Regions from separate parts of the Kribbella sp. NPDC023972 genome, predicted to be linked through region 1. Evidence: riboswitches for the same ligand, from Rfam matches in the RefSeq annotation. Region 1 holds a riboswitch; each other region holds the start of a gene.
The links. Region 1 has a riboswitch for ZMP and ZTP ahead of AB0F43_RS37590 (5-aminoimidazole-4-carboxamide ribonucleotide transformylase). Riboswitches for the same ligand answer to the same signal wherever they lie in the genome.

Region 1 (7,283 bases):
TGCCCAGCGACTGGTTGTTGATCACGGCAACCTTGATCGGGATGCCCTCCAGCGCACAGGTGACGAGCTCCTGGTTGGTCATCTGGAAGCAGCCGTCGCCGTCGATCGCCCACACGGTCTTGTCCGGCCGGGCCACCTTGGCCCCCATCGCGGCCGGCACGGCGTACCCCATGGTGCCGAGGCCGCCGGAGTTCAGCCAGTGGCCGGGCTTCTCGAACGGCAGGTAGTGCGCGGCCCACATCTGGTGCTGGCCGACGCCCGCGGTGTAGACCGCGTCCGGGCCGGCGATCTTGCCGATCCGCTCGATCACGTACTGCGGTGACAGGGTGCCGTCCTCGGGCTCGTCGTACGCGACCGGGTACTTCGCCCGGACCGATTCAAGCTGCTTGCGCCAGGCGTCGTACGACGGCGTGTGGCCGGAGTTCGCGATCTCGGTCTTCAGCGCGGCGATCAGGTCGGTGATGACCTCCTTGCAGTCGCCCACGATCGGCACGTCCGCGGCCCGGTTCTTGCCGATCTCGGCCGGGTCGATGTCGGCGTGGATGACCTTTGCATCGGGGGCGAAGGAGTCCAGCTTGCCGGTCACCCGGTCGTCGAACCGCGCGCCCAGGCAGATGAGCAGGTCGGACCGCTGGAGGGCGCCGACCGCGGACACCGATCCGTGCATACCGGGCATGCCGAAGTGCAGCTCGTGCGTGTCCGGCAAGGCGCCCCGGGCCATCAGCGTGGTGACCACCGGGAGGCCGAGGAGCTCGGCGAGTTGCTTGAGCTCGGCGCTGGCCTGGGCGCGGATCACGCCACCGCCGACGTACAGCACCGGCTTCTCCGCGGCCGCGATCAGCCGGGCCGCCTCACGCACCTGCTTGGGGTGCGGGCGGGTCACCGGACGGTAGCCGGGCAGCGACAGCTCGGTCGGCCAGTGGAAGTCGACCTTCGCCTGCATCGCGTCCTTGGTCACGTCGACCAGGACCGGGCCGGGCCGGCCGGTGGAGGCGATGTGGAACGCCTCGGCGACCGTGCTGGCGATGTCGTTCGGGTCGTTGACCAGGAAGTTGTGCTTGGTGATCGGCATCGTGATGCCGCGGATGTCGGCCTCCTGGAACGCGTCCGTGCCGATCGAGGCGCTGGCCACCTGACCGGTGATCGCGACCAGCGGGACCGAGTCCATGTACGCGTCGGCGATCGGCGTCACCAGGTTCGTCGCGCCGGGTCCGGAGGTGGCCATGCAGACACCGACCTTCCCGGACGCCGCAGCGTACCCCTGGGCGGCGTGGCCGGCGCCCTGCTCGTGACGTACCAGGATGTGGCGGATCTGGGTCGAGTCGAGCATCGGGTCGTACGCCGGGAGGATCGCGCCACCCGGGATGCCGAAGACGGTGTCCACCCCGGCATGTTCCAGTGCGCGGATCAGAGCCTGTGCCCCGGTCAGCTGCTCACTCATGAGTGCCTTCCTTGTCCTGTCACGTTATGGCTTTTTCGCGACCGATCCATCCTCGCTCGTGGCCGTTGCCGGTGAACACCTGGGTCGCAGATAGTCGCATTGGCAACAAAAAACCCCTTCCGCCGGGTTGGCTGAAGGGGCGCGCTCGACTCTGTGGTCGCGTCAGTCGGCGCGCCGCACAAGTACGAGGAGAATCGATCGCATGTAGGCAACACTCGCCGACACAATGCGATCGGGTCAAGTTCGCTGCCCCCGTGTCCCATTCCGTGAGATGGCTGTCTTAGATGCAGACAGCGCCCTCAGAGGCTGAGCGGACCAGGCGGGTGTACTTGCCCAGGACGCCCTTGGTGATGTCCGGAGCCTTCGGCGTCCAGCCCTGGCGGCGGCTCTGGAGCTCCTCGGGGCTGACGTGGAGGTCGAGGGTGCGGTTCTTCACGTCCAGGGTGATGCGGTCGCCGTCACGGACGAACGCGATCGGCCCCCCGTCCACGGCCTCCGGGGCGACGTGGCCGACACAGAGTCCCGTCGTACCGCCGGAGAAGCGGCCGTCGGTGAGCAGCAGGACGTCCTTGCCGAGGCCGGCGCCCTTGATCGCGCCCGTCACGGCGAGCATCTCGCGCATGCCCGGACCACCCTTGGGACCTTCGTAGCGGATCACCACGACATCGCCGGGCACCAACGAGGCGACCGCGTCCATCGCGCCGCGCTCCCCGTCGAACACCCGCGCCGTCCCCTCGAACACGTCGGAGTCGAAGCCGGCGCTCTTCACCACCGCGCCCTCCGGCGCAAGCGAGCCGTGCAGGATGGTGATGCCGCCGGTGCCGTGGATCGGCTTGTCCAGTGCGCGGATGATCACGCCGTCAACGTCCGGCGGCGCAATGGCGGCCAGGTTCTCGGCCATCGTCTTGCCGGTCACGGTCAGGCAGTCGCCGTGCAGCAGGCCGGCGTCGAGCAGCGCCCGCATCACCACCGGGATGCCGCCGACGCGGTCGACGTCCGTCATCACGTAGCGGCCGAATGGCTTGAGGTCGCCGAGGTGCGGCACCCGGTCGCCGATCCGGTTGAAGTCGTCCAGGGTCAGGTCGACCTCGGCCTCCCGCGCGATCGCGAGCAGATGCAGTACGGCGTTCGTCGAGCCGCCGAGCGCCATCACGACGGCGACGGCGTTCTCGAACGCCTCCTTGGTGAGGATCTGGCGGGCCGTGATCCCCTTCTCCAGCAGGCCGACGACCGCCTCGCCGGACTTGCGGGCATAGCCGTCGCGGCGCCGGTCCACCGCGGGCGGCGCGGCCGACCCGGGCAGCGACATCCCGAGCGCCTCGGCGGAGGCGGCCATCGTGTTGGCGGTGTACATCCCGCCGCAGGCACCTTCACCGGGGCAGATCGCGCGCTCGACCGCATCGACCTCTTCCCTGGTGATCAGTCCCCGGACGCAGGCGCCGACGGCCTCGAAGGCGTCGATGATCGTGACGTCCTTGTCGCCGAGCCGGCCCGGCATGATGGAGCCGGCGTACAGGAAGACCGAGGCGAGGTCGAGCCGGGCGGCGGCCATCAGCATGCCGGGCAGCGACTTGTCACAGCCGGCCAGCAGCACCGAGCCGTCGAGTCGCTCGGCCTCCATCACGGTCTCGACCGAGTCGGCGATGATCTCGCGGCTGACGAGCGAGTAATGCATGCCGACATGGCCCATCGAGATGCCGTCGGACACGCTGATCGTGCCGAACTCCAGCGGGTACCCGCCGGCGGCGTGCACGCCTTCCTTGACCGCCTTGGCCAGCCGGTCCAGGGACAGGTTGCACGGGGTGATCTCGTTCCAGCTCGAGGCGACCCCCACCTGGGGCTTCGCCCAGTCGTCGTCTCCCATCCCGACCGCCCGGAGCATGCCGCGCGACGCGGTCGCCTCGAGTCCATCGGTCACTGTCCGGCTGCGTGGCTTCACATCGACCATGGCCTCACTCTATTCCGTCGTAAATTAACAACGTCGTCATTGCTTTGTGATGTTAGATAATTACATACTGCGATTGCGGACCGTTGGGGGATTTGTCCCATCATCAGAATGGAGCACCTCAGATGCGCCCCTCGTTGCGACTTGTACTGGCCGGTGTCGTCCTTGCCCTGCTGGGCACGGTCCCGGTCACGGCTGAAGCCGCCGGCACCCGGACGAAGATCGTCAACGCCGCCAACGGCGAGATCGGTCAGGGCGAGACCCCACCCGGCAGCAACTGCAACCCTTACGGCACCTGTAACGCGTGGTGCGCCCACTTCGCCACCTGGACCTGGCGCAAGGCCGGGATCAACATCCCGAACTACGCCTTCACCGGTGACATCTACTACTGGGGTCAGCGCAAGGGCCGCGCGCACTCCGGCAACACCGGGATGAAACCGGGCGACATCGTCCTGTACGGCACCGGGCCGCAGAACACCAGCACCAGCGTGCACACCGGCGTTGTGGTTGCCGTCGGCAACGGCAAGATCACCACCGTGGAAGGCAACTCCGGCGACAAGGTCCGCAAGCACGGGCCGTTCAACCCCAAGAAGGCCAAGGACGCCGGCCGCCCCGGCAACATCTACGGCTGGGTGTCAGCCACCTAGGCGGCCGGATCAGCTACCTGCGGGAATACGCGACCACCGCTCCGCTCTACGACTGGACGGGCACCTGGCGTTAGCCATGTGTTTCGCCACAGCGGTGGCGACCACCGCGCCTTCGTGCAATAGGCTGCCGCCGAAACCGCGACTGGCGAGGGTGGAGTACCACCGGGGAGCGGACCCATCAGACAAGGCGTCGTCCGCCTGGGCGCCTCCGAGTTTCGGAGGTGTCCGATGCAGTTGCGCTACGGCATGAATCCACACCAATCCGCGTCCGTCACGCCGCTCGGCCAATGGCCGTTCACGGTGGTCTGCGGCTCCCCGTCGTACATCAACCTTCTTGACGCGCTCACCGCGTGGCAACTGGTCCGGGAGGCGTCGAGCACCTTCGGCCTACCTGCGGCGGCGTCGTTCAAGCATGTCTCCCCCGCGGGAGCCGCTTTGGCCGACACGGTCAGCGCTGCTTATGTGCGAGCCCGAGATGCCGATCCCAAGTCCTCGTACGGCGATTTCGTCGCCGTGTCGCACCCGGTCGACGCTGAACTCGCGGACCGGCTCCGGCGCCTTGTCTGCGACGGGATCATCGCTCCCGGGTACGACGAAGGCGTCGTCGGCGTCCTGGCCGGCAAGAAGCGCGGCAACTTCCTCGTGCTCGAAGCGGATCCCACCTTCGAGCCTGCCGACGCGGAGGTCCGCGAGGTGTACGGACTGCGATTGACGCAGCACCGGGACCACCTGCCGCTGACTCGCTCGATGCTGGATCCGGACCTGCCGGAGACCGCCGCACGCGATCTCCTGCTCGGCATGATCGTCGCGCGGTACACGCAGTCCAACACCGTGGTGATGCTGAAGGACGCGATGGCGATCGGAATCGGCGCCGGCCAGCAGTCGCGGATCGACTGCACCCGCCTGGCCGGCGAGAAGGCCGACCTCTGGTGGTCCGCCCGCTCGACCGACCCGCTCACGGATGTCGCGATGGTCTCGGACGGCGCGATCCCCTTCGTCGACAACATCATCGAGGCCCACCGCCACGGCGTCCGCTACCTCGCCGAACCCGGCGGCTCACTCCGCTCCCCCGACGTGGCCGCCGCCTGCGCCTCCCTGGGCATCACCCTGTCCCACACCGGCACCCGCCTGTTCAGGCACTGATCCAGCAGGCGTCAGCCTCCTGCGACGCTCGGCAGGATCATCAGCTCGTCGCCGTCCTTCAGCGGGGTGCTGAGGCCGTCGAGGTCGCGGATGTTGTCGTTGCCGAGGTAGATGTTGACGTGGCGGCGGACGGCGCCTTGCTCGTCGGTGAGCCGCCGGCGGAGGACTGGGTCCAGGGCAGCGACGACCTCGCCGACGGTGGTGCCGTCGACCTCGACTCGCTCGGCACCACCCGCGAACGGTCTCAGCACCGTCGGCAGCTTGACCCCGACCGCCATGTCAGCCGACTACCGCGGCGCGTACGGACAACACGTCCGGAAGGTGCCGCGCGACCTCGGTCCAGGTGTCGCCCGCGTCGGCACTCGCGTAGACGCACCCGTCCCGCGTGCCGAGGTAGACACCGGCCGGGTCGGCCGCGTCGGTGCACATGGCATCCCGCAGCACCGGCGCGTACGACGGTACGTCGGGCAGCCCCTCGGTCAGCGCCTCCCAGGTGGACCCGGCGTCGCGGGACCGGAAGACCCGGCACTTCGCGTCGGTGGGGATCCGGTTCCCGTCCGCTATCAGCGGGAAGACATAGACCGTCTCCGGCTCGTTCGGATGCACCGCGATCGGGAACCCGAAGTCCGACGGCAGCCCGTCCGCGATCGACGTCCAGCTCGTGCCTGCGTCGTCCGACCGGTAGACGCCGTGGTGGTTCTGCGCGAACATCCGGTCCGGTACGGCGGGATGCGCGGCCAGCTTGTGGACACACTGGCCGAACTCCGGGTAGGGGTCGGGGAAGAAGTACGCCTTGATCCCCCGGTTCGCCGGCGACCACGACTCACCGCCGTCGGTGGTCCGGTACACGCCGCCGGTCGACATCGCGACGCTGACCCGGCCCGGATCGGTCGGATGCGGCAGCACGGTGTGGACCGCCTGACCGCCGAACCCGGCGCCCCACTCCTTGCGATGCGGGTGGTCCCACAACCCGCGGACCAACTCGAACGTCACTCCCCCGTCGGTGGATTTCCACAGCGCGGACGGCTGCGTCCCGGCGTACACGACCTCCGGCTGGCCGGGCGGTCCCGGCTGGATCTGCCAGACCCGCTCGAGCGAGGTTTCGGAGTCCTTCGGGAACCCGATCGAGCCCTCCGGTGGCTCGTCCCAGGTCTTGCCGAGGTCGTCGCTGTGGAAGACCGCCGGCCCCCAGTGCTCGCTCGTCCCACCGACGAACACGCGGGGCTGATCGCCGCGGCTGTCGATGCCGACCGCGTACACGCCCTGCATCTCGAACTGCGGCACCGGACCGTCCAGCGTCCAGTTCCGGCGCCCAGCGTCACTCCGGCCGATCCAGAGCCCCTTCTTGGTCCCGATCAGCAGTACGGCCTCGGACATCGTTGTCCTCCTTCATCGCGGTGGACCCGCCACCACGTTGATCAATGGTTTGCCCGCGGCGTACCGCTCCAGCTGCGCCCGCACCAGCCGGGCCACCCGCGGCCCGAACGCCGTCGAGGCACCCCCGCGGTGCGGGTTGATCAGCACATTCGGAGCAGACCACAGCGGATGTCCGGCGGGCAACGGCTCGGGCTCGGTCACGTCCAGCGCGGCCCGGATCCGCCCACCGGTCAGCTCGGCCAGCAACGCGTCGGTGTCCACGACGACGCCGCGCGCGACGTTCACCAGCAACGCGCCCTCTTTCAGCTGGGCCAGGAACTTGGCGTCCACCATGCCGCGTGTCTCGGCCGTCGCCGGGGTCAGCAGGACGACGACGTCGGCCAGCGGCAGCAGCTCCGGCAGCTCGCTGATCGGGTGCACGCCTTCCCGCTCCCGCCGCGCGACCCGGATGATCTCGCACTCGAACCCGGTCAGCCGCCGCTCCAGCGCCTCCCCGATCGACCCGTACCCGAGGATCAGCACGGTCCGGTCCGCGAGCGAGTCGTCCATCTCGTCGTAGGACGCGGGCCAGACGTGCCGATCCTGGTTGCGCACGGCACGCGGGAGGCGACGGTACGACGCCAGGATCAGGCCGACCGCGAGCTCGGCCGTCGACGCGTCGTGGACCCCCCGCGCGTTGCACAAGGTCACGTCATCGGCCAGATGGGGCAGCACGTTCTCGAAGCCGGCC
Region 2 (7,283 bases), on a different contig from region 1:
GTTTTCGGTGCCACCCGCGTCGGCTGGTGAGTGCCAGACGGCTGACGGGACGCCGCTGCGGAGGTACCGTCAATGGATGTGGTGGTTGTTGACCGCCCTGGGGGGCGGCGGGGTGGTGCTCGTGGGCCGGTATCTGTGGGACCTGCGGGCGGCGCGGCACGGCGACGCGGAGGAGCTGGAGCAGATCCGCACGCTTGCCGACGAGGACGTGACGCTGCTCGGCGAGGAACTCCGGCGGCTGGATGACGAAGTGGCCGGGCGACCGCTCGACGCCGACGGGCGGGCGGATTACCAGGTCGCGCTCGACGCGTACGAAGCGGCGCAGCGAACGGTCAAACGGATCCGGAAGGCCGAAGACATCAGCGCGGTGACGGACACGTTGGCGACCGGCCGGTACGCGATCGTCTGCGTGCGAGCACGGGTCCACGGAGAACCGGTGCCGGAGCGCAGGGTGCCGTGCTTCTTCAACCCGCAGCACGGTCCCTCGACAACCGACGTGGTCTGGACCCAACCGAAGGTCGGCACTCGAACGGTCCCGGCCTGTGCCCAGGACGCCGCGCGAATCCGGGCCTACGAGGAGCCCGAGGTCCGATACGTCATGATCGCGAGTCGCCGGGTGCCGTACTGGCAGGCCGGTACGGCGGTCGCGCCGTACGGTCAGGGGTACTTCGCGGCGGGAGCCGGCGCGAGCTACCTCGCCATCGCCAGCTTCGGGATCGGCACCGCGGCGTGGGGCGACACCGGTAGCTACAGCGGCGGGCACGACCTGGGTGGCTTCGACGGTGGTGGCTGGGCGGACGCGGGCGGAGGCGGCGAAGGCGACGGCTGAGCACGGAGTCGCCGGCTACATGCGCAGGTGCGAGCCGCCGTTGAAGTCGAGGACAGTGCCGGTCGCGAACTCGGCCTCGGGCGAGGCGAGGTAGACGATCGCGGCGGCGACCTCCGACGGGTCGGCGACGCGCTCCAGCGGACTCTCCAGGCGCCGTCGGTCGTACCCCTCCCCGACAAGGTGCACCGACGCCATGTCGGTCGTCGTCCACCCGGGCGCGATCGCGGTCACCGCGATCCCTTCCGGCCCGAGTGCGCGCGCCAGCGATTGGGTGAACGACACGATGCCGGCCTTCGAAGCGCCATACGCCGGCTGGTTCGGCTCGCCCCGGAACGCACCACGCGACGACACGTTCACGATCCGGCCGCCGCGACCCATGTGCCGGACCGCGCACCACGCGACGTTCGACGGGCCGACCAGATTCACCGCGAGCGTGTCGGCCCACGCCTGCTGCCACTCGGCGTACGTCGCCTCGCGGATGCGGTGCGGGTGGTACACCCCGGCGTTGTTCACGAGTACGTCGATGCCGCCCAGCGCGGCCGCGGCCTCGTCGACCATCGTCTCGATCGCCGCCGGATCGGCAAGATCGGCCTGTGCCAGCACGTGGCCGGACCCGGGCAACTCCTTCCGCACCATCGCCGCGGCCTCGGCGGATGAGCTGTAGTGCACAGCCACCCGATCCCCCGCCGCCGCGAAAGCCCGCGCCGTCGCCGCTCCGATCCCCCGAGAAGCCCCTGTCACCAGCACAGCTCGATCCATGCCCCCGATCCTTTCACTACCGGCGGGAGCTACGGGCGGGGGTTGATGTCGCGCCTGTAGGACTTCGAGGCGCGGGCCCACTCCTTCTTGGCCTCGGCGCGGAGGCGGGCGTCGGAACGGCGGGCCATGAAGGCAGCTTCGCGCTGGAGCTTCGTCCAGCTTTCGTAGCGGCGGTGCGGCAGAGTGCCGTCCTCCAGCGCGGCCCGCACGGCGCAGCCGGGTTCAGTGAGGTGCGCACAGTCCTTGAACTTGCAGTGCTCGGCGAGGCCCGTGATGTCCGGGAAGGCGGCTGCCAGCCCCTCACCTGACTCCTGCAGCCCGATGCCCCGCAGCCCTGGGGTGTCGATGACGACCCCGCCGCCCGGTAGCACGATCAGCTCACGCCGGACCGACGTATGCCGCCCCTTGCCGTCGTCACGGATCGCCTGCACGTCCAGCAGTTCCACACCGGCCAGTGCGTTCACCAACGACGACTTGCCCGCACCACTCGACCCCATTAGCGCCACAGTCGCGTCACCCGCCAGCAGCGCCCGCACGGACGACATACCTTCACCGGTGGTCGCACTGCACACCAATACGTCCGCCCCGGGAGCAGCACGTGTTACGTCGTCCGCAACGGCCTCCGCATCACCGACAAGGTCCGACTTGGTCAGTACGACGACTGGCCGCGCACCGCTCTCCCACGCCAGTGCGAGGAAGCGCTCGATCCGCCCGATGTTCGGCTCGGGGTGCAACCCGACCACGATCGCGATCACGTCGACGTTGGCGGCCAGCACCTGGCCCTTCGACGTACCACTGGCTTCGGCCCGCACGATCGCCGTACGACGGGGGCCCAGCAGTTCGAGGGTGATCCGGTCGTCCGGCCAGTAGCGCATAACGGCCCAGTCCCCTGTACAGGGGCCGGCCTGCGGATCGGCGGCCATCGCGGCGAGGAGCGCACCGGACCACGTCGCGCGGACCGGACCGTCCTCGGTGAGAACCGTCGCAAGGCCTTTGTCGACGCGGGCGACGCGTCCCGGAAGCAGCCCGTCCGGGACGGACTGAAGGAAATCGGCCGTGGTGCTGTCGAGTCCCAGGGCCTGGAGTGTTGCTGACATGCGGCGAACCTTTCGGAGGGTCCGGCCGCGAGATCAGCTCAGCGGACGGACAGTACGGGAAGCGTCGGCCCGGCGGGCTCCCAGGGCAAACAACGCAGCGTGGCTCATGGTGGCCGCCTCCCCTCGAAGTCGCGTGGTCCTGATCAAGGACCGGCTGATGCCGTCAGCGTAGGTCGTCGGATTCACTTTGCGCACCGGATTTTCCGACCGGCTCCGGCTCGCGCTCGGCCACCTGTCCGTTCGCGTCGGCCCGCGGCGCCTCCTTCTGCGGGCTGTCGGCTTCGGCCCGCGGCGCTTCCTTCTGCGGGCTGTCGGCTTCGGCCCGCGGTGCCTCCTTGTCCGGGCCCTCCGGGGATACGACGGGAGCCGGCCGATCGACCGGGGTCAGCGGGTGGTCGTGGTGCGGCTCCGGCTCGGCCTTCATCACTGGCTCGATCTCATCCTCCGCGTCCTTGCGCGCGTGCACCTCGGTCGCCCCCGCTGAAGCGGGTTCCGTGCCCCACGACTTGTGCGGCCACAACCGGTCCACCACCGCGTTCAGCGCGGCACCGATGAGCACCGCGATCGCGGTCATGTAGAGCCACAGCAGGACCGCGATCGGCGCCGCCAGCGGGCCGTAGATCGACGTACCGCCGACCGTGCTCTGCAGGATCCAGCGCAGCAGGAAGCTGCCCAGGATCCAGATCGACAACGCCAGGAACGAGCCCGGCAGATCGGAGACCCACGGCGTCCGGACCGGCACCGACAAGTGGTAGAGGGTGTTCAGGAACCCCGCCGACAGGATCGTCACCACCGGCCAGTACAGCTGGTTCAGGAAGTCGAGCCGATGCGGAAGCAGCGCGGCCACCGCGTCGGGTCCGGCCAGCACCAGGGGGAGCACGATCACGCCGATCACGAGGGCGGCGCAGTACAGCGAGAAGGACAGCGCGCGGGTCCGGACGATGCCGCGCTTGCCGCCCATCCCGTACATGATCGTGATGGTGTCGACGAAGACGTTCAGCGCGCGGCTGCCGGACCACAGCGCGAGGACGAAACCGATCGAGATGACATCCGGCCGGCCGCCGCTGAGGACCTGGTCCAGCGTCGGCACGATCACGCTCTGGACCGAGTCGACGGTCAGCGCCTGGGCCGCGAGGGCGGCGATCTGCTGCTTGATGTCGTCGATCGTCTCGACCTCGAAGTACCGGCTCGCGATGTACCCGAGGCTGCCGGCCAGCCCGAAGATCAGCGGCGGCAGCGAGAGAATGGCGAAGAACGCCCCCTCCGCCGCCAGTCCGGTGACCCGGTAGCGCAGGCAGACCCCGACGGTCTGCGTCAGCAGCTTCCAGGTCGTCGCGGGGATCTTGCGGACCCATGCCAATGAGAGGGAGCTCCCACCCGTGGGTCCTGCCCCAGAACGTGCCATACCGCTTACCGTACTGACATGGCGGACCCTTTCGCGGTAACGAACCAGGCTCCCCCACTGCGGGGGGTGAACTTCTTCACTCGGGACACGGCCCTCGGTGACGCTCTGCGTCCGTACGCCGATCTCGCGGACGATCCCGGTCTGCACCGGATCGGCGAACTGGCCGGGTCCGAGGAGGCACTGTCCCAAGCACTCCCGGCGAACCAGAACCCGCCCGTTCTGCGCACCCATGACCGCTACGGGCACCGCATCGACGAGGTCGAGTTCCACTCGTCGTGGCACTGGCTGATGGAGCAGGCCGTCGGCTTCGGCCTCCAGGCGGCGCCGTGGACCAGCGACCGGCCGTCACCGCACCTGACCCGCGCGGCCGGCTTCTACCTCTGGTCCCAGGTCGAGTCCGGTCACGGCTGCCCGATCTCGATGACGTACGCCGCCGTACCCGCGCTCAAGGCCGACGAGCAGCTCGCCAAGGAGTGGATCCCGCACCTGGCTTCCACCCAGTACGACGTACGCCGGCTGCCCGCGGGTGAGAAGAACGGCGCTCTGGCCGGGATGGGGATGACCGAGAAGCAGGGCGGGTCCGACGTCCGGGCGAACCTCACCACCGCGACGCCTACCGGCAGCGACGGCGAGTACCAGCTGAACGGGCACAAGTGGTTCTGCTCGGCGCCGCAGGTCGACGTCTTCCTGGTGCTGGCTCAGGCGCCGGACGGGCTGAGCTGCTTCGTCGTACCGCGGGTGCTTGCCGATGGCAACCGGAACGCGTTCGCGCTGCAGCGGCTGAAGGACAAGCTCGGCAACCGGTCGAACGCGTCCAGCGAGGTCGAGTTCCACGGCACCGTCGGCTACCGGCTCGGCGACGAAGGCGCCGGTGTGCGCACGATCATCGAGATGGTCGCCGCGACCAGGCTCGACTGTGTTCTCGGGTCCGCTGCCCTGCAGCGTCGGGCGCTGGTGGAGGCCGTCTGGCATACCCGCCACCGGTCGGCCTTCGGCGGGCTGCTCGCCGACAAGCCGGCCATGCAGAACGTGCTGGCAGACCTCGCACTGGAGAGCGAGGCCGCCACGGCGCTGGCGATGCGCCTCGCGGCGGCGGTCGATGCCTCGGTCAGCGGTGACGAACAGGCCGCGGCATTCCGGCGGATCGCGCTTCCGCTCGCGAAGTTCTGGGTGTGCAAGCGGACGCCGTTCATGGTGGCGGAGGCGCTGGAATGTCTTGGCGGGAACGGGTTCGTCGAGGAGTCCGGGATGCCGTTGCTGTTCCGGGAGTCGCCGCTGAACTCGATCTGGGAAGGATCGGGCACCGTGAACGCGCTCGACGTGCTGCGGGCGCTCCGGCGGCCGGAGTCGTTGGAGGCTTGGCTGCTCGAGGTGGGCGCGACGCGGGGTGCGGACGGGCGGTTGGATGCCGCGGTCAACGACGTTCTGCAAGCGCTTGCTGATCTCGACGGCGCCGAGGCGGGGGCTCGCCGGCTGGCCGCCCGGATGGCCTTGTGCCTACAGGCGTCACTGCTGGTGCGGCACTCGACACCTGAGGTCGCCGATGCGTTTGTGGCGTCGCGTCTGGCGAACGACTGGGGCGGCGTCTTCGGCACCCTCCCACGTACGACGCCGTTCGCGTCGATCACCGATCGCAGCCTCTGACGCTGACGCGATAGGGTGAGCGCGTCGCGACTGGCGCGCTGAGGTGGAGAACCACCGGGGAGCGAAGACCGTCGGCACCGTGCGCCTGGGTGCCTTCGACCCACTGCAACCGCAGGAGAGACAACGATGACTCAACCCTTCGATGCCGCCGCCGCATCGGCCGCGTACCGCAACGCGCTCGAGGTGATCGGCGCGGTGGAACCCACCATCGCCGGCGCGATCAAGGCCGAGCTGGCCGACCAGCGCTCGTCGCTCAAGCTGATCGCGAGCGAGAACTACGCCTCCCCCGCCACCTTGCTGACGATGGGCAACTGGCTGTCCGACAAGTACGCCGAAGGCACCATCGGGCACCGCTTCTACGCCGGCTGCCAGAACGTCGACACGGTCGAGCAGGCGGCGGCCGACCACGCGAAGGCCCTGTTCAACGCGCCGCACGCCTACGTCCAGCCGCACTCCGGGATCGACGCGAACCTGGTCGCCTTCTGGGCGATCCTGGCCCAGCGGATCGAGTCCCCGGCGCTGGCCGAGGCCGGCGCCAAGCACGTCAACGACCTGACCGACGAGGACTGGACCAAGCTCCGCAAGGCGCTCGGCGACCAGAAGATGCTCGGCATGTCGCTGGACGCCGGCGGTCACCTGACCCACGGTTTCCGGCCGAACATCTCCGGCAAGATGTTCCACCAGAGCTCGTACGGCACCGACCCGGAGACCGGGCTGCTCGACTACGACAAGGTCGCCGCGACCGCTCGTGAGTTCAAGCCGCTGATCCTGATCGCGGGCTACTCGGCGTACCCGCGCAAGATCGACTTCGCCAAGATGCGGGAGATCGCCGACGAGGTCGGCGCGACCCTGATGGTGGACATGGCCCACTTCGCCGGCCTGGTCGCGGGCCGGGTCTTCACCGGCGACTTCGACCCGGTGCCGCACGCGCACGTGACCACGACCACCACGCACAAGTCGCTCCGCGGCCCGCGTGGCGGCATGGTGCTGTGCCAGCCGGAGTACGCCGACGCCGTCGACCGCGGTTGCCCGATGGTGCTCGGCGGCCCGCTCAGCCAGACCATGGCCGCGAAGGCGGTCGCGCTGGCCGAGGCCCGGCAGCCGTCGTTCCAGGAGTACGCGCAGGCGGTCGCGGACAACGCGGTCGCGCTGGCCGACGGCCTGATGAAGCGCGGCGTCAAGCTCGTCACCGACGGCACCGAGAACCACCTCGTGCTGCTGGACGTGTCGTCGTACGGGATCACCGGCCGGCAGGCCGAGTCGGCGCTGCTCGACTCGGGCATCGTGACCAACCGGAACGCCGTACCGCGGGACCCGAACGGCGCCTGGTACACCTCGGGTGTCCGGATCGGCACCCCGGCGCTGACCACGCGTGGTTTCGGGGCCGACGAGTTCGACCGGGTCGCCGAGCTGATCGTGGACGTGCTGTCCTCGACCACGCCGACCACGACGTCGGCGGGTGCGCCGTCGAAGGCGAAGTACGTGCTGGCCGACGGGGTCGCGGACAAGACCAAGGCCGCCTCGGCCGAGCTGCTCGACAAGCACCCGC
Region 3 (7,283 bases), on a different contig from region 1:
AGGTCCGGGAGCTGACCCCGGACCAGATCGAGGTCGCTGTCCTGGACCGGACCCGGACGCAGGTCCGCAAGTTCAAGCGGATCTCGGAGGAGACGCTCGCGCGCATCCTGTCCGAGTCGAGCCCGGACACCACGCCGTCCGAGCCGTCGCCCGCGGCGGACACGTCGCAGGAGGCCGACAAGAGCCCGACGGCGACCGACGACGCCCCGGTGGCGCCGCCGGAGGACGACGCACCGGTCGCCCCGCCGGAGGACCCGCACGACAACCGCCCGCTGTGACGGACCCCTCAGCAAGCCGAGAGCCGGCCGCCCCGGAGAACACTTCCGCGGCGGCCGCTCCCGTCCCACCCGTCGGCCCCGTGCCTGGGCTATCCGTGGCAGGTGAAGGGCGGGATGGGGATCCCGGGGCCTGGGTGATGCTGGATGAGCGGGTGGGGTTCAACGGGTATTTGACGGTGATGCAGCGGCGGTATCGACTGCCGGATGGGCGGGAGGCGGACTGGGATGTGTTCGGTCCCAAGACCTCGTCCGGGATCACGTCGGGCATCACCGTCCTGCCGTTGACGCCGGAAGGCAAGGTCGTCACGATCCGGATCTTCCGCCCGGGCCCCGACCAGGTCGTCACGAACCTGCCGGGTGGCTTGGTCGAGCCCGGCGAGGATCCCGCCGTGGCCGGGGTCCGCGAGCTCGAGGAGGAGACCGGCTACACCTGCGAGTCGTTCGAGCTCGTCACCTGGAACTGGTCGGCCGCCTCCTCGGTCTACCGCAAGTACGTCGCCATCGCGCGCGGCTGTACACCCGACGGCCGGCAGGCCCTGGACGAGTTCGAGGACTGCGTACCGGTCGAGCTGACCGTGGAGCAGTTCCGGGCCGAGCTGCGGACGCCCGGTGCGATGACCGGGACCGACGCCGCCTACCTGGCCCTCGACCACGCCGGTCTGCTTTGACTGGAACTGGTCACGCCAAGGGCTTGACGAGCAGGTCTGCGCACTGAGTGGATGGGAGGTGCAAACGCCTTCCGCCCGAGGAGTTGCTCATGCGCCTGTCAGCGATCGTGTTGCTCGCACTCGTCGCCCAGACCCTGTCCGTCCCGGCCGCCTCGGCCGATGTCACCAGAGAGGCGGCGCCGGTGACGCCTGAGCCTCAGCAGACCGTCGACCGCCGGGATGGGTTCGACCTCGGCCGGACCGTCGGCCTGGTCCGCGGCCCGACCGCGGACCCGGACGCCGAGCGCGTCGTCCGCGAGACGCTCGAGGAGGCCGGCGTACGGACGATTCGTGATCGCCCGGCCGACGTGACCATCTGGCTGGGAGGCAGTGAGGAGGCGCTGCGGCGGTTGGACGTCGAGCCCGCCAAGGGGTTGCCGGCCGAGGGGTATGTGCTCGCCGCCGGCCGGAAGAACGTCGTACTCGACGGCGTCGACACCGACGGGACGTACTACGCCGCGCGAACGTTCGCACAGCTTGTCCAGGGCAACCACCTGGACGGAGTCGAGATCCGCGACTGGCCGACGATGCGGTACCGCGGCTCGATCGAGGGCTTCTACGGTACGCCGTGGTCGCATGCCGACCGGCTCGACCACATCGACTATCTCGGCGCGCACCGGATGAACACCTACGAGTACGCGCCGAAGGACGACCCGTACCACCGCGAGCAGTGGCGTGACCCGTACCCGGCCGACAAGCTGGCCGAGCTCGGCGAGCTGATCGAGCGGTCCCAGCGCAACAAGGTCGACTTGACCTTCGCGCTCTCACCCGGCCTGTCGATCTGCTACACCTCCGACAGCGACTACCAGGCGCTGATCGCCAAGTTCGAGGCGCTCTACGCGCTGGGCGCGCGGGCGTTCAACGTGCCCCTCGACGACATCAACTACAACACGTGGCACTGTCCGGCGGACCGGGAGAAGTACGGCACCGGCGGTGGCGCGGCCGGACGGGCACAGAGCGAGCTGCTCAACCGGATCCAGCGCGAGTGGGTCGCGTCGAAGCCTGATCTGGCCCCGCTGCAGATGGTGCCGACCGAGTACTACAACGTGTCCGAGACGCCGTACAAGAAGGCCCTGCGGGAGCAGCTCGACAGCGCGGTGGTCGTGCACTGGACCGGTATCGGGGTCATCCCGCGCACGATCACGACCGCACAAGCGGCCCGGGCCAAGGCCGTGTTCGGGCACGACATCCTGATCTGGGACAACTATCCGGTCAACGACTACCTCGCCGGGCGCATCCCGCTGGCCGACTACAGCGGCCGCGAGCCCGGGATTGCTGAGCACGTCGCCGGCGTGATCTCGAACCCGATGAACCAGGCCGCGGTCAGCAAGCTCGCGCTGTACTCGTTCGCCGAGCTCGGCTGGAACCCGGCCCGGTACGACGAGCAGGCCTCCTGGCACCGTGCGATCGCCGAACGAGCCGGGGGAGACCGTCGGACGATCGCGGCCCTGGAAGTCTTCGCCGACCTCAACACCTACGACTCGACGCTGCACCCCGAGAGCGCGCCGGTCCTTGCCGCCCGGACCGAAGCGTTCTGGACAACCTGGCGGGCGGGGGAGCGCGACGAGGCGATCGCGGCGATCAAGCCGTACTTCACCGCTGTCGAGAAGGCGCCCGCGCAGCTCCGGCGTGGTGTGGAGGACCCCGCGTTCGCTGACGAGGCAAAGGCTTGGCTGGACGCGACCGTGCTGTGGGGTCAGGCACTCCAGCGTTCACTCCGCCTCCTCGATGAAGTGGCCGAGGGCAACGGTGCGGCCGCCTGGACGAGCCGGCAACGGATCGATCAGCTGGTCGCTCAGGCCAAGGCGATCCGCGACACACGCCTGCCGCACTCCAACACGTATCCGCGCATCGGCGAGGGCGTTGCGGACGCGTTCCTCACCGAGGCGGGCCGGGTCCACGACCAGTGGATGGGCATCGAGGCCGGCCGTACGGCGTCCAGCTCACAGCGCACGTACGCCGAGAACGTCCCCGACCGCATGATCGACGGCGACGAGTCGACGTACTACTGGAGCAACGGTGCCCCGGTGGCCGGTGACGAGATCCGCGTCGATCTCGGCGCACCGCGTGCGATCGGCGACATCGCCGTACTGATGGGCAAGTCGGGCAGCCCGCAGGACTACATCCACTCCGGCGCCCTGGAGTACTCCACGGACGGTGAGACGTGGACCGAGCTGACCCGCGCGACGACCCCTGAGGTGCGTTTCACCGCAGACGTCACCGCCCGCTACGTCCGCTATCGTGCGATTGTCAACAATCCGTCGTTCTGGCTGGTGGTCCGCGAGTTCTCGATCCAGGTCACCGACGGCTCCGAGTTGGTGCTGACGGCAACAGGTACGCCGGCCGCCGCGAACGGCTCGGCGTTGTCCGACGCAGTCGACCGCAACGTGACCACTACCTACACCGCCGCGACAGCGCCCACCGAAGGGGACGCTCTCGTCATCACCCTGTCGACGCCACGACCTCTCGACCAACTCACCGTCCTCCAGGCTGACAGGTCGACCGCCCCGGGCCGGCTCGAACTGAAGACCGCGACCGGTTGGCGGCAAGCGGGTCAGATCCAGGGTGCCTACACCGCCGTGACCTTCCCCGCGACCACCGTCGAGGCGATCCGGGTGAGCTGGGCGGCTGGCGCCGTACCGCCACAGGTTCACGAGGTGATCCTGCGCCGGGCCGGCAATTAGGTTGCCCGGGGTCCGCGGGCACCTCAGGATGGCCGGGTGCTGACCGACCACTGGCCGCTGCGCCGCCTCCGGCTGACCACCGACCGGCTCGTTCTCCGGCAGCCCGGCGAGGAGGAGCTCGCCGCGCTCGCCGACGTCGCCGCGAACGGTGTCCACGAGCCGGGGGAGCGGCCGTTCCTGACCCCGTGGACCGACGCGTCACCCGCCGAACGCGCCCGGACCGTGCTGCAGGGGTACTGGAGCACTCTGGCCGAGTGGACTCCGCAGGACTGGGCGTTGGATCTCGGCGTGTTCCGGGGGACGACGCCCATCGGCATGGTCACCCTGCGAGCCCAGGATTTCGCCATCCTCCGCGAGGTGAAGACGACGTCCTGGCTCGGGCTGCCCTACCACGGTCAAGGTCTCGGGACTGAGGCACGCCTCGCTCTGCTGCACCTCGCCTTCGACGGGCTCGACGCGGAGGCGGCGTTGACCGAGGTGTTCCAGGACAATGCCGCGTCCCAGGGCGTTTCCCGCAAACTCGGCTACCGCCCGGACGGGATCTCTCGCGACGTTCTGTACGGCCGGCCGGTCATCTCCGACCGGCTCCGCCTGACCCGTGAGCACTGGCAGGCCGCCGCCCACCCGCCGGTCGAGGTCGTCGGTCTGGACGACTGCCGTTCCTGGTTCGTCGCGTAGGCTGGCCGGTGGACCGCGACTGGCGTTGAGGTGGAGAACCACCGGGGAACGGTCCGCCGGAGGATCCGGCTGAGCCGCGCGCCTGGGCACCCGACCTGTTGTCGACGCCCGAAGGAGCGCGCCGTATGGCCAAGTTGATGATCGGAACCGACCTCGCCGCCGAGCTGGTGACGAAGGCGGCTGAACGTGCCCGGATCCTGCGAGAGAAGACCGGCATCCAGCCGTGCCTGGCGACCGTGCTGGTCGGGGATGACCCCGCCTCGGCGACATACGTCCGGATGAAGCAGAACCGGAGCAGGAAGGCCGGCATCGGGTCACGCAGCGTGGTCCTCCCTGCGGAGACCACGACCGGGGAACTCGTCGCGGAACTGACCCGCCTGTCCAAGGATCCGGAGGTGCACGGGATCCTGCTGCAGCATCCCGTGCCCGCGCACATCGACGAGCGGGCCGCGTTCGAGGCGATCGACCCAGCCAAGGACGTCGACGGGGTGACCATGCACGCGTTCGCCGCGATGGCGTTCGGCGAGCCCGGCTTCCGGTCCTGTACGCCGGGCGGCATCCTGCGGCTGCTCGAGGCGTACGACGTACCGCTCGCCGGAGCGCACGCGGTCGTCATCGGCCGCAGCCCGATCCTGGGCAAACCGGCCGGGATGTTGCTGCTGGCATCGAACGCCACCGTCACCTACACCCACTCGCGGACCACCAACCTGCCCGAGATCGTCCGGACCGCGGACATCGTGGTGGCGGCCGTCGGCAAGGCGAACTTCGTCCGGGGTGACTGGCTGAAGCCGGGTGCGGTGGTGGTCGACGCCGGGTACAACGAGGGCAACGTCGGTGACGTCCACTTCGACGAGGCGGCCGAGGTGGCGAGCCTGATCACGCCGGTCCCGGGCGGCGTCGGGCCGATGACGATCGCGCTGCTGCTGGAGCAGACCGTCGACGCCGCCGAGAGGGCGTCTGGCGCACAGTCCGAGACGGCTGTCCACTCTCTGGCTGCTCTGCCCTAGGGTTGAGGTAGACGACTAAGGAGGCAGGCACGTGGCGGTACGGGCGATCCGGGGTGCCACCCAGCTGGAGGTGGACGAGCGCGAGCACCTGCTCGAGCGCTCCGCCGAGCTGGTGAAGGCGGTCCTGGAGGCGAATGATCTGGACCACGAGGACCTGATCAGCATCCTGTTCACCGTCACGCCCGACCTGCGCTCGGAGTTTCCCGCCGTGGCCGGGCGGCAGATCGGGCTGACCGACGTACCGCTGATGTGCATGCAGGAGATCGACGTCCCGCACGCGCTGCCGCGGGTGGTCCGGATGATGGTGCACGCCGAGTCGCCCCGGTCGCGGGAGAAGATCCAGCACGTCTACCTGCACGGTGCCGTCGCGCTGCGCCCGGATCTGACGGGCGCCCAGTGAGGACATGGTGACCGTGCTCATTGCCGCGCTGCCGCGCGGCGGGTCATGGGGCTTTGACTCCCGCCCTTCCCTCGTCACTCCAGTCGCTTCGCTCCCTCCGCTCCTCAGTCCAGGCCGGGAGGCCCCGTGACCGAGCTTCGCGGGCCGGTCCGGGTCGTCGGCGCCGGGCTGATCGGTACGTCGATCGGCCTCGCGCTGGCCCGGTTGGGTGTGGTGGTGGAGCTGGTCGACGCCGATCCGGACAACGCGCTGATGGCCGAGCGGATCGGGGCCGGCTCGCGGCTGGTCCAGATCGAGCCTCAGCTCGTGGTGGTCGCCGTACCGCCGGATCACGTCGGTCAGGTGGTCGCGGAGCAGCTCGAGCAGACCGACGCGATCGTCACCGACGCCGCGAGCGTGAAGTCGAAGCCGCTCGCGGACGCGGCCCGGTTGACCACTGATCTCAGCCGGTACGTCGGCAGTCACCCGATGGCGGGGTCCGAGCGCAACGGACCGCTCGCCGCGCGGGCGGACTTGTTCGACGGGGCGACCTGGGCGATCACGCCGCATGAGACCAGCGCGCCCGAGGCCGTCGAGCTGGTCCGGCGGCTGGCCGAGGCGTCCGGTGCGCGGACGGTCGAGCTGTCGGTCGAGGACCACGACCTCGCGGTCGCGCGGGTGTCGCACCTGCCGCACCTGATGTCGGCGCTCGCGGCCGGGACCCTGGCCGACGCGCCGGATTCGCACTTGCAGCTGTCCGGGCAGGGCGTCCGTGACGTGACCCGGATCGCGGCCGGCGACCCGCGGCTGTGGACCCAGATCGTGTCCGCCAACTCGGCCGCGCTGACCGGCCTGCTGGAGCGGATCCGCGGCGAGCTCGATCGCGTTCTTGTTGCCCTGGGCAAAGAAGAGGCGGCCGAGGAGCTGACCTCGATCCTCGGGCAGGGCGTCTCGGGCGCGGTCCGGGTGCCGGGGAAGCACGGCGCACCGCATATCGAGCTGGTCTCGGTCCTGGTCACCATCCCCGACCGTCCGGGGCAGCTGGCCCGGTTGTTCGCGGACGCCGCCGAGTCCGGCGCCAACGTCGAAGACCTGCGGATCGACCACAGCCCGGGCCGCCCGGTCGGTGAGGTCGAGCTGGCCGTCAAGCCCGGTTCGGTCGACCAGTTGGTGCGGGTCCTCACCGAGCGTGGCTGGGTCGTCCACCGCTGACCGCGGTACACGAGTCACCGGCAGCCGGTCCTGATCGGGGGATTGTCCCCGCTCACGGGTAATCTCTGGGCCATGATCATCGCTGTGGACGGCCCGAGCGGTTCCGGTAAGTCGAGCACCGCCCGAGGCGTCGCCACCAGGCTGGGGTTGCGCTACCTCGACACCGGCGCGACGTACCGCGCGGTGACCTGGTCGGCGCTGGAGCACGGCCTCGACCTGGACGACACGGCGGCGGTGGCCGAGCGGGCCCGGGAGCTGCGGCTCGAGGTCAGCACCAACCCCGGCAAGCAGTTCGTGATCGCCGACGACGTCGACGTGACGGCCGCGATCCGGGAGCC

Region 2: linked by a shared signal. The riboswitch ahead of AB0F43_RS24245 (glycine hydroxymethyltransferase) and the one ahead of AB0F43_RS37590 (5-aminoimidazole-4-carboxamide ribonucleotide transformylase) in region 1 are both predicted to bind ZMP and ZTP.
Region 3: linked by a shared signal. The riboswitch ahead of AB0F43_RS23625 (bifunctional 5,10-methylenetetrahydrofolate dehydrogenase/5,10-methenyltetrahydrofolate cyclohydrolase) and the one ahead of AB0F43_RS37590 (5-aminoimidazole-4-carboxamide ribonucleotide transformylase) in region 1 are both predicted to bind ZMP and ZTP.

What each region holds. Positions count from the first base shown of each region.
Region 1 is NZ_JBEZZH010000018.1:31,422-38,704, reverse strand. It holds partial or broken gene AB0F43_RS37605 (acetolactate synthase large subunit) at 1-1,444, opposite strand, end outside; gene ilvD (dihydroxy-acid dehydratase) at 1,722-3,389, opposite strand; gene AB0F43_RS37595 (CHAP domain-containing protein) at 3,512-4,033, shown strand; ZMP/ZTP riboswitch at 4,162-4,244, shown strand; gene AB0F43_RS37590 (5-aminoimidazole-4-carboxamide ribonucleotide transformylase) at 4,262-5,176, shown strand; gene AB0F43_RS37585 (MoaD/ThiS family protein) at 5,188-5,454, opposite strand; gene AB0F43_RS37580 (exo-alpha-sialidase) at 5,456-6,553, opposite strand; gene AB0F43_RS37575 (2-hydroxyacid dehydrogenase) at 6,566-7,283, opposite strand, start outside.
Region 2 is NZ_JBEZZH010000006.1:176,022-183,304, reverse strand. It holds gene AB0F43_RS24270 (hypothetical protein) at 77-829, shown strand; gene AB0F43_RS24265 (SDR family oxidoreductase) at 845-1,588, opposite strand; gene rsgA (ribosome small subunit-dependent GTPase A) at 1,618-2,685, opposite strand; gene AB0F43_RS24255 (YhjD/YihY/BrkB family envelope integrity protein) at 2,849-4,090, opposite strand; gene AB0F43_RS24250 (acyl-CoA dehydrogenase family protein) at 4,109-5,734, shown strand; ZMP/ZTP riboswitch at 5,751-5,832, shown strand; gene AB0F43_RS24245 (glycine hydroxymethyltransferase) at 5,861-7,283, shown strand, end outside.
Region 3 is NZ_JBEZZH010000006.1:41,693-48,975, forward strand. It holds gene prcA (proteasome subunit alpha) at 1-278, shown strand, start outside; gene AB0F43_RS23610 (NUDIX hydrolase) at 416-946, shown strand; gene AB0F43_RS23615 (beta-N-acetylglucosaminidase domain-containing protein) at 1,036-3,669, shown strand; gene AB0F43_RS23620 (GNAT family protein) at 3,706-4,347, shown strand; ZMP/ZTP riboswitch at 4,353-4,442, shown strand; gene AB0F43_RS23625 (bifunctional 5,10-methylenetetrahydrofolate dehydrogenase/5,10-methenyltetrahydrofolate cyclohydrolase) at 4,473-5,354, shown strand; gene aroH (chorismate mutase) at 5,386-5,754, shown strand; gene AB0F43_RS23635 (prephenate dehydrogenase) at 5,881-6,945, shown strand; gene cmk ((d)CMP kinase) at 7,018-7,283, shown strand, end outside.